3 regions of the Priestia sp. BR_2 genome follow, and region 3 is predicted to be linked to each of the others. Evidence: riboswitches for the same ligand, from Rfam matches in the RefSeq annotation. Region 3 holds a riboswitch; each other region holds the start of a gene.
What was found. Region 3 has a riboswitch for ZMP and ZTP ahead of rpiB (ribose 5-phosphate isomerase B). Riboswitches for the same ligand answer to the same signal wherever they lie in the genome.
Positions count from the first base shown of each region.

Region 1 (4,162 bases), on a different contig from region 3:
CTTGAGCTCATCCGTAATGGTGCCCATCGGCAGGCGCAGGGTGTCGGATGAGATAAGGCCTTGCTTGGCAAGCAGCCATTTTAGCGGAGCGGGATTGGATTCTGCGAACAACTGATGAATAACGGGAAGCAGCACTTCAAACTCCTTTTCGGAACGAGAATAATCCCCTTGGGCAGCTAATTGATACACACGAATAAAAGCCTCGGTATTCACATTGGCCGACGCCAAAATGCCCCCGGATGCACCATGACGCAGCATCTCATGAAAGCGGACATCGTCCCCGCATAGAACAGGCTTCGTATCGTATGGAGACAAGCTTCTCATAAGCTCCGTACTCGCAGTGCTGTCCTTCATTCCGATGACACCGGGGATCTCCATGATTCTTCGAATGGCATCAACCGGTAAGGAAATTCCAGTGCGCGAAGGAACTTCGTACAAAATAACCGGTATCCCCACCTCCGCGACTTTGCAGAAATGTTGTATAATGCCCTCAATCGAAGGGCGGCTGTAATACGGCGTGACCACCAATACCGCGTCTGCCCCGATATGTCCTGCCCATTCCGTCCGCTTCATGCTGGAGAACGTATCGTTGGTACCCGTACCAATAATGACCGGCAATTGCCGCACGTCCAGACCTTTTCGCGTTTCCTTCACCACCTGAACGACCTCTTCCCAAGTTACCGTCGGCGCCTCTCCGGTCGTACCGTTGATGATCAATCCTTGAATGTCATGGGATAACAAATTCTCCAAATAACGATGATAAGACGGAACATCCAATGCGTATTCATGTGAAAAGGGAGTGACCACCGGAACATAAATACCTCTCAAATCTAGCGGACTCAACATGATCTTTCCTCCATTTCATGAATTGTGGCTTTACTTTACCATGGGAATCGGGATCGGGGTTATCTATAATATTAGATAGTTATTATCAATATTATTGATGAGGAGAGAGCGATGGAACTGAGCTATCTGCAAACCTTCAGGGAGGTTGCTGTTCGAAAGAGCTTTACTAAAGCCGCTGACGAATTGGGTTATGCACAATCCAGCGTTACCACCCAGATCCAGAAGCTGGAGAAGGAGTACGGCGTCAAGCTGTTTGAACGGTATGGCAGAGGCCTGAGACTGACGAAGTCAGGGGAGGAGCTGTTCAAGTATGCTGTCCAAATGCTGGATCTGTTCCAGCAGTCTAAGGAAAAGCTGACGAAACAAGGCGGGGGCATCTTATCGATTGGAGCGATCGATTCGCTTGCCGCATATTTTCTTCCATCCGTCCTTCATCGGCTAAGACAGGAGCATGAAGATCTTGCCATCCGCTTGCAAACGGATCGTGAAGATAGCATCGTCAGTAAGGTAAGAGAGGGCGAGTACGATCTCGGGCTTATTCTGGAGAACAAACCGGAAGACACTTCATTGAATTGGATCTCGATCCGGGAAGAGCCCCTCCATCTGATTGCCCATCCGGATCATCCGCTTCGCAGGTTGCCCGTCATCGAACTGGAGCATCTGGCTGATTACGAATGGATTATGACCGAGGATACTTGCAATTACCGAATCATGTTGGAAAAAGTGCTGCGCGCCAGCGGAGCTCCCGTCCGTATTGGTTTGGAATTGGGCAACCCCGAGGCAATCAAAAGATATATCATGTCCGGCACCGGCATCTCCCTATTGCCGAGAATGGTAGCAGAGGAGGAAATCAAGAGGGGAGAGCTGGCGGTTCTTCCCTTTCAACACCCTGACATTCGACTGGACATCCAGATTGTCGTTCATCCTAAGAAGTGGCTGTCACACTCGCTTCAGGATATGATCGAAATGTTGAAGTCTAAATCCTAAGGACGCAGGCTGATATTGCATTTAACGAAAAGATTCAGTATCATTTATGTAACAATGTATAGGTTTATGTGTGACTGGCGTAGCATGGGGAACCATGAGGGAGCACATGAATGACAACGGCCGTACGCCTGGGCAGAGGTAAGGGAGTTTATTTCCCTTACCTCTTTATTATTTTCTTGGGCTTCTATCGTCTCTGAAACTATGAAAAGGGGATAAAACAACGATGTTCAAAACGAAAAAAATATTGCTGCTGGGATCCGGAGAACTAGGGAAAGAAGTCGTAATTGAAGCACAACGATTGGGTGTCCAAACCGTAGCCGTCGATCGTTATGCCGATGCTCCTGCCATGCACGTTGCCGATCACAGCCATGTGATCGATATGCTGGACGGAGAGAAGCTGCGCGCTATTATTGAGTTGGAAAAGCCGGACCTGATCGTTCCGGAGATTGAAGCGCTGGCTACTGCGGAGCTGGTGAAGCTGGAGGATGAGGGGTTTCGGGTGATTCCTACCGCCAGAGCCGCAAAGCTTACGATGGACCGTGAGGGGATCCGCCGGTTGGCATCAGAGGAGTTGGGACTGCCGACTGCGGACTATCGATTTGCCGATACCTATGAGGAATTCAAGCAGTCTGTCCTGGACATGGGTTTTCCGTGCGTGATCAAACCGTTGATGAGCTCCTCCGGCAAAGGTCAAAGCGTGTGCCGTTCGGAAGGGGATATCGAGTCCTGCTGGAACATCGCCATGGAAGGCGGCCGCGTTCAGAACGGAAGGGTGATCATTGAGGAATTCATTTCATTCCAGTCGGAAATCACGCTTCTGACCGTCCGCTCCGTCAATGGAACAAGCTTCTGTGCGCCGATCGGGCATATTCAGGAAAGCGGAGATTATATCGAATCGTGGCAGCCGCACGACATGTCTGAAGCGCAAATCGAGGAAGCTAAATATATTGCGCGGAAGATTACCGACGAGCTTGGCGGATACGGCTTGTTCGGCGTTGAATTATTTTTGGCCGAGGATAAGGTGTACTTCAGCGAGGTATCCCCGCGTCCGCATGATACTGGGCTGGTTACGCTGGTCACGCAAAATCTATCCGAATTTGCGCTTCATGTCCGTGCCATTCTCGGGTTTCCGATACCAGAGATCGAATTGATCACGCCGGGAGCCAGCCGCCCCCTGAAAGCCGGCCGAGAGCTGGAAGACTATACGATTACAGGCGCCGATCAAGCGCTGGCCGTTCCGAATACGCAGCTTCGCATGTTCGGCAAACCGGTAACCAAGGTCGGAAGACGAGTAGCAGTCGCGCTGTCAACCGCCGGCGATGTCGAAGAAGCGCGGTCACGTGCGAAGCTGGCCTTGGATAAGCTTGCCGTCGAAGAGGCATAAACATCGGAATTCCATAGGGATATCACATGTCATCATGTTGAAAAGGCCAACCGAAATGACCGGTTGGCCTTTTCAGTTATAGAGAAATCAGGGATCCAAATCGGGTACAGACTCTTCTAATGACGAGTACTTGCTTTTAGTTTTGATTTCGGGAATAAATAGGGAGAAATTTATGTTCTTTCATGATAAGATACACAAGAATACAAACGACCCTCACCCATTATAATGTTTCCATTCGATGCGATAAGCGCTGTTTGAAGCATAATATTTCAAATAAATCTCTAGAGGAACGTTTATTGACGGCATAGGAGAATCTACATGAGAGACATGACGCAAGGAAGTCCGATCAAGCTGATTATCATGTTTACCATCCCGCTTTTGATCGGTAATATTTTTCAACAATTTTACAACATGGCGGACACCCTTATCGTGGGACGTACCATTGGCGTGAACGCACTTGCAGCCGTTGGCTCGACAGGCAGCATTTTGTTTTTTGTCATCGGCTTTGCACAAGGCTTGACGGCTGGCTTGTCTATCATAACGGCACAGCGTTTTGGAGCTAAGGATATCGCAGGCGTCCGCAAAAGCGTGGGAACGAGTATATGGATCAGTCTGGTGTTCACGGTATTCCTCACCATCGTGAGCGTTATATTTACGAGACCCGTCCTCGTCATGATGAACACCCCTGCCGAAATTTTGGATGATGCGTATTCGTATCTGATCGTCATTAACTGGGGCGTCGGCGCGGCCGTTCTGTTTAATTTGCTGGCTAACCTGCTCCGCGCTCTCGGCGACAGCCGGACGCCGCTTCTCTTCCTGGTCGTTGCAAGCATTCTGAACATCGTGCTCGACCTCTTATTCATTCTCGTATTTAAGATGGGAGTCGCCGGAGCCGGACTTGCCACGGTTGTATCGCAGCTGTTCTCCTGCCTGCTCTGTCTGATC
Region 1 is NZ_JAVFHM010000188.1:342,834-346,995, forward strand. Features, by position in the region: gene dapA (4-hydroxy-tetrahydrodipicolinate synthase) at 1-846, opposite strand, end outside; gene RB298_RS11920 (LysR family transcriptional regulator) at 958-1,833, shown strand; ZMP/ZTP riboswitch at 1,894-1,974, shown strand; gene purT (phosphoribosylglycinamide formyltransferase 2) at 2,057-3,217, shown strand; gene RB298_RS11930 (MATE family efflux transporter) at 3,536-4,162, shown strand, end outside.
Region 1: linked by a shared signal. The riboswitch ahead of purT (phosphoribosylglycinamide formyltransferase 2) and the one ahead of rpiB (ribose 5-phosphate isomerase B) in region 3 are both predicted to bind ZMP and ZTP.

Region 2 (4,162 bases), on a different contig from region 3:
AACACCAGATCTTTCGAGGAAGTATGGTACCAGTATTTCAAGCCGTGAAACGTACCCAGAGGAAACCATTGGTAAAACAAGTGATACTCTCCGTTGTAATAAGAAAATCCATTGGGATCATTCATCAGGCCCATGATGGGCTGCACGTGAAATTTTTGCCTCCATTCGCTTAATCGCACTTTCTTCCTAATGGAGGAAAGCTCTTCGGGAGAAGCCTGATCCAGGCGTCGGTATTTCAGTTCTCTGTCCATATCTCTTCTCCTTATAAATGGGCTTGCTGAAAAATCAAACAGATCATGCTAACGCGTGCACGCTAATAAATTTAACTGTGGTGGAACCGGTTCCAATCAAAGGTAAAAATAATGAACTCAGTTCCAATACCAAGCAAACACTCGGATTGGAACCGGTTCCGTTATCTGAAGTATAAAATACCTAATTCAGATTGTCAACGCTTTCCCGATGAATCATCTCGCAATTCATGACCGTCAGGAAATCCACCGGCTCGTCGTTGACCAGCTTCATAATATGCTGTGCCGCGAGGTGGCCCGCTTGGAAATATCCATATTTCACCGTTGTTAACCCGGGATGAATCACCTCGGTTACGTCGTATCCGCCAAATCCGGTCACGGAAAGTTGGTCGGGAATAGAGATGCCTTTCATGTGCGCCGCTTTCATCACGCCTAGCGCAATGTTGTCCGTGGCGCAGACCACGGCCGTTGGCAGCGTTCGGTGAAGCTCAAACATGGAGCATGCCGTCTTCACACCATCCGACATCTTGAATCCACTCTCATAGAGAACCGCTTCCGCCTCTTCATACTCGCTTACCGCTTTGAGGAACCCTTCCTTCCGCTTGACTCCGACGGCTACGTCCTTTTCCGTCACCCCGATATAGGCAATTTGACGATGTCCCATCGACAGCACGTACCGGCCCATGTCATAACCTGCGGCATAATCGTTATAGATCATGCTGTGGACATGGTCGTGCTGTTGTCCGAGCAGAATGACCGGAATGCCGATCTCTTGAATCGCGGCAAGATGGGTTTCCGTCACCTGCGTGGCGAACAGAATAATGCCTGATATTTTTTGTCTGGCGAGATCATACAGCGCTTCGATCTCCCTGGATAAATCCTGGCTTGCGTTGATGATCAGTAGCTGATATCCGTGTTTTCTTAATTCTTCGTCCATGCCGGCGACAGTCTGCGATGCGGAGAAGGAGTCCAGACGCGGCATAATGGTGCCGATCATGCTCGTTTTTTTCGCTTTCAGGCTTTGCGCAAAAGAATTCGGGATATAGCCGGTTTCCTGAATAACCTGCTCAATCTTGCGGCGTGTCGCATGACTGACGGATCCTCCGTTCAAGAAACGGGAGACCGTGCTTTTGGCAACTCCGGCTTTGTGGGCAATATCGGCGATCGTGTTCTTCATGCCAAGATCTCCGGAGCCGTTAGCAGCGCTGCATCGAACGGATCTTTCTCTGGAGCTCCCTGTTGTCCCGCACAACAGGCCATGATTCGTATAAACATGAATCTCTCCCCTTCGTATTTCTCTTATTCCTAACTATACCATGACGTCCAGGGGTCCGTGAAATGCGGGCTCCAAGCCTAGCATTGCATGGTCCATATTTGCAGGCTCTGGCATAAAATGAAAGATTCGAAGGGGATGATTCATGGGTGCAGCCTTGCTTCACATGCAAGTAGTCAAGTGCATTCCCTTAAGCTTGGACGGTTCGCTCGGCCGATTCGACGGTATGCTTCAGCAATGTCGCTATCGTCACGGGGCCGACGCCCGCCGGTACCGGCGTGATTGCGGAAGCCGCCTTGGCGCAGGCTTCGTAATCGCAGTCCCCGATATTCCCTTTATTGTAACCGGCGTCCAACACGACGGCACCCGGCTTGATCCAGTCCCCTTGAATGAAATTAGGCTTGCCTACGGCCGCAACCACAATATCCGCTTGGGACACAATCTCCCCAAGGTTCTTCGTTCTCGAATGGCAGATCGTAACCGTGGCGTTGCGATTGAGCAGCATCATCGATACCGGCTTGCCCAGAATCGGACTGCGTCCGACCACCACCGCATGCTTCCCTTCGATCGGCAGGCTGTAATAGTCCATAATCGCGATAATCGCCGCCGGCGTACATGACGGGTAATCGGCGAAACCAAACGCATTTTGCGAGAACCCGAGCGTGGTTACTCCATCCACGTCTTTTTTCATGTCGATGGCATCAAAAGCCGCCCGCTCATCGATATGGTGCGGTACCGGGTGCTGAAGCAGAATACCGTGGACGTTCGGATCCTCGTTCAGTGCTTGAATCGCGGCGATCAGCTCCTCCGTCGTTGTCGATGTCTCCAGCACTACTTTTTTGGATATGATGCCAAGCCGCTCGCACGCATTTCCCTTCATCCGCACATAGGTCGCCGAAGCAGGATCATCGCCAACCAGAATCGTTGCCAGACAAGGGGTTACCCCGTGCTGTTTCAATTCCTGTACCTTCACCGCCAGCTTTGCCTTGATATCATCGGATACTTTTTTTCCATCCAAAATTACGGGTTCCTTACTCATGCTAATCCGCTCCTTCGCCATTGTATTAAAAAACATAAAGAGGCAAGGCGACTCGAACGTCTCCTTACCTCTTGCCCAGGCGTACGACATATGATCCCATGTGCTCCCTCTTGGTAACCCAAGCTACGCCAGTAACACATGGATAACTTTTTTTAATATATCACGACTTTGGACTTCGCGCCACCGGCTATGCGGCCGCCCTTTAATCGTAAAGTTTTTGATTTGTTGCCTGAAATCACGTATGTTGCCGATGGTACAAGCATAGAATGTCCTAAGAACAATTCGTTCCAGGAGGCCTTGATGAGATATCCGGCGATCTTCAAAATGCTGCCCTTTATACTGCCGCTTGTGTTCGTGATTCCGGTCTTGACGATATGGCTGCAGAAGGACTTAAACCCCATACCCAGCCAAGACCTGCAGCAGGTTAAAACCGTCTTCACGGGCATCTTCCTTGAGGCACTTCCTTTCATTTTGCTTGGAGTGCTGCTGTCGTCCCTTTTGCAGTTGTTCGTAAAAGAGCAATGGGTGCGGCGTCTCACGCCGAAGAATCCGATGGTTGGCGTCCTGTTCGCTTCCATGCTCGGCATCCTGTTTCCCATCTGCGAATGCGGGATGATCCCGGTCGTTCGCAGGTTGATGCTGAAGGGGATGCCCGCCTATATCGCCGTCACCTTTATCCTCAGCGGTCCTATTCTGAATCCCATTGTATTCGCATCAACGATCATGGCCTTCCGTTCGCATCCCGAAGTGACGATCGGACGAATGGGACTGGCTTTTGCAGTCGCGGTGACGACGGGTTTGCTCGTTTATGTTTTTTCAAGAAGCAGCCCCCTGAAGCGTTCCTTTCAAGAGTTCGCCGAACAGGGCTCCAGCAAGGGGGAACGTTTGTTGCATGAGCATCCCAAAACCTGGAGAAGCATGTTTGTCCACGCCGGAGACGAGCTGATCGAGATGTGCAAATATTTAGTCCTGGGCGCTTTCCTGACGGCCTGCATCCAATCCTTCATTCCGAGGGAGGAGCTGCTGGCTCTGGGGAACGGTCCTGCCGCCTCCTATCTGTTCATGATGGGCTTTGCCTTCATCCTCTCCCTTTGCTCAACTTCGGACGCCTTCGTGGCATCGGCATTCACGCACACCTTTACCGTCGGCCCGCTGGTTTCCTTCCTGGTTCTCGGCCCGATGCTGGATTTCAAAAGCCTGCTCATGCTGTCGGCTACCTTCAAGACCAAATTCGTGATCGGCTTAAGCCTGCTGGTGATTACGCTTGTCTTTATCGGCTCTGTAGCCGTCAACGCGCTATTCGGCGGTTAGGTGTAGTAAACAAACTGGAGTGGCAATACACGAAAACGGTTGGAATAACGGCACCTTCAGGCTGTTATGCCTTCGGATATCCACTTGAGATTGGAGGTGTTCGGGACGTGAAGCCCCGTCTGAGCCTGCGAAGCCACTATATACTGCGATCGCTGCTTATCGCAGCTCTGGCCGCCTATATCATGCATCTGAACGCATCAAATTCGCTGGACTATTACTTGGCTCCCCATATGCAGACCCTGCTTCTGCTCTGTCCGGTGCCGCTGTTGTTCATAGCTTTCGGCATGCTGT
Region 2 is NZ_JAVFHM010000350.1:8,117-12,278, forward strand. Features, by position in the region: gene RB298_RS31115 (glycoside hydrolase family 32 protein) at 1-251, opposite strand, end outside; gene RB298_RS31120 (LacI family DNA-binding transcriptional regulator) at 433-1,425, opposite strand; gene RB298_RS31125 (bifunctional 5,10-methylenetetrahydrofolate dehydrogenase/5,10-methenyltetrahydrofolate cyclohydrolase) at 1,712-2,560, opposite strand; ZMP/ZTP riboswitch at 2,627-2,706, opposite strand; gene RB298_RS31130 (permease) at 2,861-3,871, shown strand; gene RB298_RS31135 (TIGR03943 family putative permease subunit) at 3,979-4,162, shown strand, end outside.
Region 2: linked by a shared signal. The riboswitch ahead of RB298_RS31125 (bifunctional 5,10-methylenetetrahydrofolate dehydrogenase/5,10-methenyltetrahydrofolate cyclohydrolase) and the one ahead of rpiB (ribose 5-phosphate isomerase B) in region 3 are both predicted to bind ZMP and ZTP.

Region 3 (4,162 bases):
GGCCCGCTTTTTCCAGCGTTGCTTCGTCTTTAGGCTGCTTCAAGGTCATGGCAATAATCTTCGCGATTTTCACCATCGCCTGCTCATCCATGCCGCGGGAGGTTACCGCCGGCGTACCGATACGGATACCGCTCGTGACGAACGGGCTCGTCGGATCAAACGGGATGGCGTTCTTGTTGACGGTAATCCCGATGGAATCCAGCACCTTCTCTGCGTCTTTGCCGGTGATGTCCAGATTGCGGGTATCGACCAGCATCAGATGGTTATCGGTTCCGCCGGAAACGATGTTCAGGCCTTCCTCGATCAGGGTGTCAGCCAGCACTTTCGCGTTCTTCACGACGTTCTCTGCATACGTCTTGAAGGACGGATCCAATGCTTCGCCAAGCGCAACGGCCTTGGAAGCAATGACATGCATGAGCGGTCCGCCCTGGGAGCCTGGGAACACTGCTTTGTCGATCGCCTGTGCCCATGCCTTCTTGCACAGAATCATGCCGCCGCGAGGTCCGCGAAGGGTCTTGTGCGTCGTGGTGGTTACGAAATGGGCATGCGGAACCGGATTCGGGTGAAGACCCGCGGCAACAAGACCCGCAATATGAGCCATATCGACCATGAACAATGCGCCTACGTCGTTCGCGATGGCAGCAAGCTTCTCGAAATCAATAATGCGAGGATATGCACTTGCACCCGCCACGATCAGACGAGGACGGTGTTTGAAAGCCGCTTTGCGGACTTCGTCGTAATCGATAAGGAACGTGTCTTCCTGCACGCCGTATGCAACGAAATTGTACAGAAGGCCGGACGCGTTAACCGGGCTTCCGTGAGTCAAATGGCCGCCGTGGGCCAGGTTCATGCCGAGCACGGTATCTCCAGGCTTGAGCGCAGCCAAATACACCGCCATGTTCGCTTGGGCGCCGGAGTGCGGCTGAACGTTGGCATGCTCGGCACCGAACAATTCCTTCGCGCGGTCACGGGCGATATCCTCCACGATATCCACTCGCTCACAGCCGCCGTAATAACGCTTGCCAGGGTAGCCTTCCGCATATTTATTCGTCAGCACCGTCCCCATGGCTTCCATAACCGCTTCGCTGACGATGTTCTCGGAGGCAATCAGCTCAATGTTGCTGCGTTGACGCTTCAGTTCCAAATCCATCGCTTCCAATACAGCCGGGTCATTCTTCCGCAAATGTTCCATCATGTTCATATCCTCCCATAATCAATCGTTATTTTCTCTTGCCAAGTCAAGACTACAAGTTTACCTAATGACTAAAGCGGGCTCTCATTCGAATCAATCGCACAGCGTGGAATCATCCCGCTGCTCAAGCCGGTACACGGCGCGTTCTCCGCCGATCAGCTTCGGCCGGGTGTAAGCCGCCGTTACGCGCGCATCGCCGATATAACGCTCGCTCGGCCTGAACGGAACCGCCACTCTTCGCAAATGCATGCCGATCAGCGTCTCGCCGATATCGACACCCGCATGGGCCTCAATGGATTCCGCAAGGCAGGGCTCCTTCATACTCCGATACGCCGCCGAGGCCATGGAGCCTCCCGCCCCCGGAATCGGTACAGCCGCCACTTCCGTCAGGCGCAGCTCTTCAAGCAGCCCCCGCTCCATGACTAGCGCCCGGTTCAAATGCTCACAGCATTGATAGGCTACAGCGAAGCTGAATTCCGCTTGAACCTCGGCAATGCCCTGAAGAAGCTGCTGCGCCGTTTCAAGAGCGCCGCCCGTGCCGATCCGGCGTCCGACCACTTCACTGGTGCTGGCTCCGATGACCAGCACCTTGCCCGGTCCTAAGGCTGCCGCTTCGGCCAGCTCGCGGACGATCCGCGCCGTCTGTTCGCTCAAGGAAACCTTGGAGATATCCGTCATGTCACAGTCCTCCCGATGAATTTTTTCACAGAAGATGCTTCATTCCATACGCAATAACCGCAGCAGCTTACGCGTCGACCTATCGCGATTCGCTCTTCAGGTAACGCTCCTCGATGGCCTTGATCTTGTTCACGCGGCCGACATGGCGTTCGCCCTGGCTGAAATCCGTTGTCAGCCATGCGCTGACGATCTCGGCAGCAAGCCCGGGGCCGACGACGCGCTCGCCCAGCGCAATCACGTTGCTGTCATTATGCTCACGCGTGGCTTTGGCCGAAAATACATCATGCGTCAGCGCGCAGCGGATGCCCGGCACCTTGTTGGCTGCAATGCTCATGCCGATTCCCGTTCCGCAGATCAGAATGCCCCGATCCGCTTCACCCGAGACCACCTTCTCGCACACCGGAAGCGCGTAATCGGGATAATCCACGGAATCGGAACAGCCGCAGCCAAGATCCTCCACCTCGTGTCCAAGACCCCGAATGACCTCCACGATCTCCTCTTTCAGACGAATGCCGGCATGATCGGTACCCAATGCAATTTTCATCTATGAAAAACCCCCTCGAATGTTCGCTTTTGCGTTTTAGCTTGTTTCATTATAACCCAAACTCCACGCAAAAGACGAAAAAAGAGCAGTCGGCGCACGTATTGTGCTCCAAATGCTCTTTGCCCAGGCGACCGGCCGTATATTCCGATGCTCCATCGTGGTTTCATCCACTTCGTCGCCAGTTACATCGGATTCATGTTTTTCACCTTCATCTTAAAGCAATACCCTGCGAAAGGCAAGCGGCTTTTTTAGCCAGATTGAGCCCGGATCCAGATTCACTCTTCGCTTCCGTGGAACCCAATCCTATTTATGCTGATCCGCTTCCAGCTTGTCCAGCAGGCGGAAGAGCGCCGTCCGAATCTCCGCCGCCGTCGCCTCGTATTCCTCCCGCGAGCCGCCGAAAGGATCGGAGATATCGAAGCTCGGAATGCGCTGGCGCAGCTCGATCAGACGCTCCCGGTCGCGGTCGCTGACATCGCGGCCCAGCGATCTGGCCAGCTCAAGCGTCGCGTACAGGCTGTCCTGCTCCCGCAGATCATCCAGCACCCGCCGGTCATCCTCCACAAACTCCTTCAGCGTGTGCATCTTGTCGGCCGCATGCGGGAACTGCCGAATCGCATACTGCTTATGCGACTGGGTCAGCGTCAGAATCAGGTCTGCCCATTCCACCAGATTCGCGGTCAGCGGCTTAGATACCAAACGATCTTGAATATCCTGGTCCCGCAGTATCGATTCCGCATGACGGGATACCGGCATGCCGTCCACGGCCGAGACGCCGGCGGATTGCGTTTCCAGGGGAATGCCCCGCTGTTTGGCGAGCTTGCGCAGCATCCCTTCCGCCATCGGGCTGCGGCAGGTATTCCCCGTGCAGACAAACAATATATTTTTCACGGTCCCGTACCTCCCGTTGTAGGTTGTTTTGGGATTATTGTAACAAATATTGCATCAAAAGATAAACATCACGCCAAAGATGATCAAAATCAGTCCGCCCAGCATCTCGCCGTACTCCCCCAGCTTGTTGCTCGCCTGACGGCCGAGCAGCAGGCCAAGAATGGACAGCAAACCGCCCACGACACCGAAGGAGATCACGATCAGCAGCACATCATCCACGAACATCCCGAGCGAAACGCCTACCGAGAAGGAGTCGATGCTGACGCTGAGCGAAAACAGCAGCATGCCCAAGAACGCGGTAGGATGAATGCGCTGACCTTCCCCGCCCCGCCAAGAATTATACAGCATATGCCCGCCCAGCAGGAGGAGCAGCCCGCCGGCTGCAAGCCCTGTGACGTGACCCAGCAGCATACCTACATAGCGGCCGGCAAACAAGCCCGCCAGCGGCATTAGCATGTGAAACATTGCGATCATGAAGCTGATGCCCAGCATATGGCCTAAGCGCATGCCGCCTCTCATTCCGACTCCGATGCCAAGCGAAAATGCGTCTAGCCCGAGTGCAACCGCCATCAGCAGAATCGCCGCAAGCTGTCCCGATTGGACAGACGCCTCCAACATCCCCATTCCCCCAAGTCCCATGGTCTTGTACACCATATGCGGACAAGGGGGAAATCATGCTAAAACCGTTCAATCAGCATCGGCATTGACGTGGATGATGTGATGTCCCGCGGCCTTCAGCAGCCGGTTCATGACGGCTGCGCCAAGCCCCTGCTCCGGGCACGCTTCGGCCAGGATGAAAGTCGCGCCTTCTTCATCGAAGCGGCGCAGGCCGGCGTACAGCCGGCGGGCCGCTTCCT
Region 3 is NZ_JAVFHM010000139.1:9,061-13,222, forward strand. Features, by position in the region: gene RB298_RS05240 (serine hydroxymethyltransferase) at 1-1,195, opposite strand, end outside; gene RB298_RS05245 (TIGR01440 family protein) at 1,286-1,870, opposite strand; gene rpiB (ribose 5-phosphate isomerase B) at 1,950-2,414, opposite strand; ZMP/ZTP riboswitch at 2,529-2,610, opposite strand; gene RB298_RS05255 (low molecular weight protein arginine phosphatase) at 2,718-3,305, opposite strand; gene RB298_RS05260 (manganese efflux pump MntP) at 3,360-3,923, opposite strand; gene RB298_RS05265 (L-threonylcarbamoyladenylate synthase) at 3,993-4,162, opposite strand, start outside.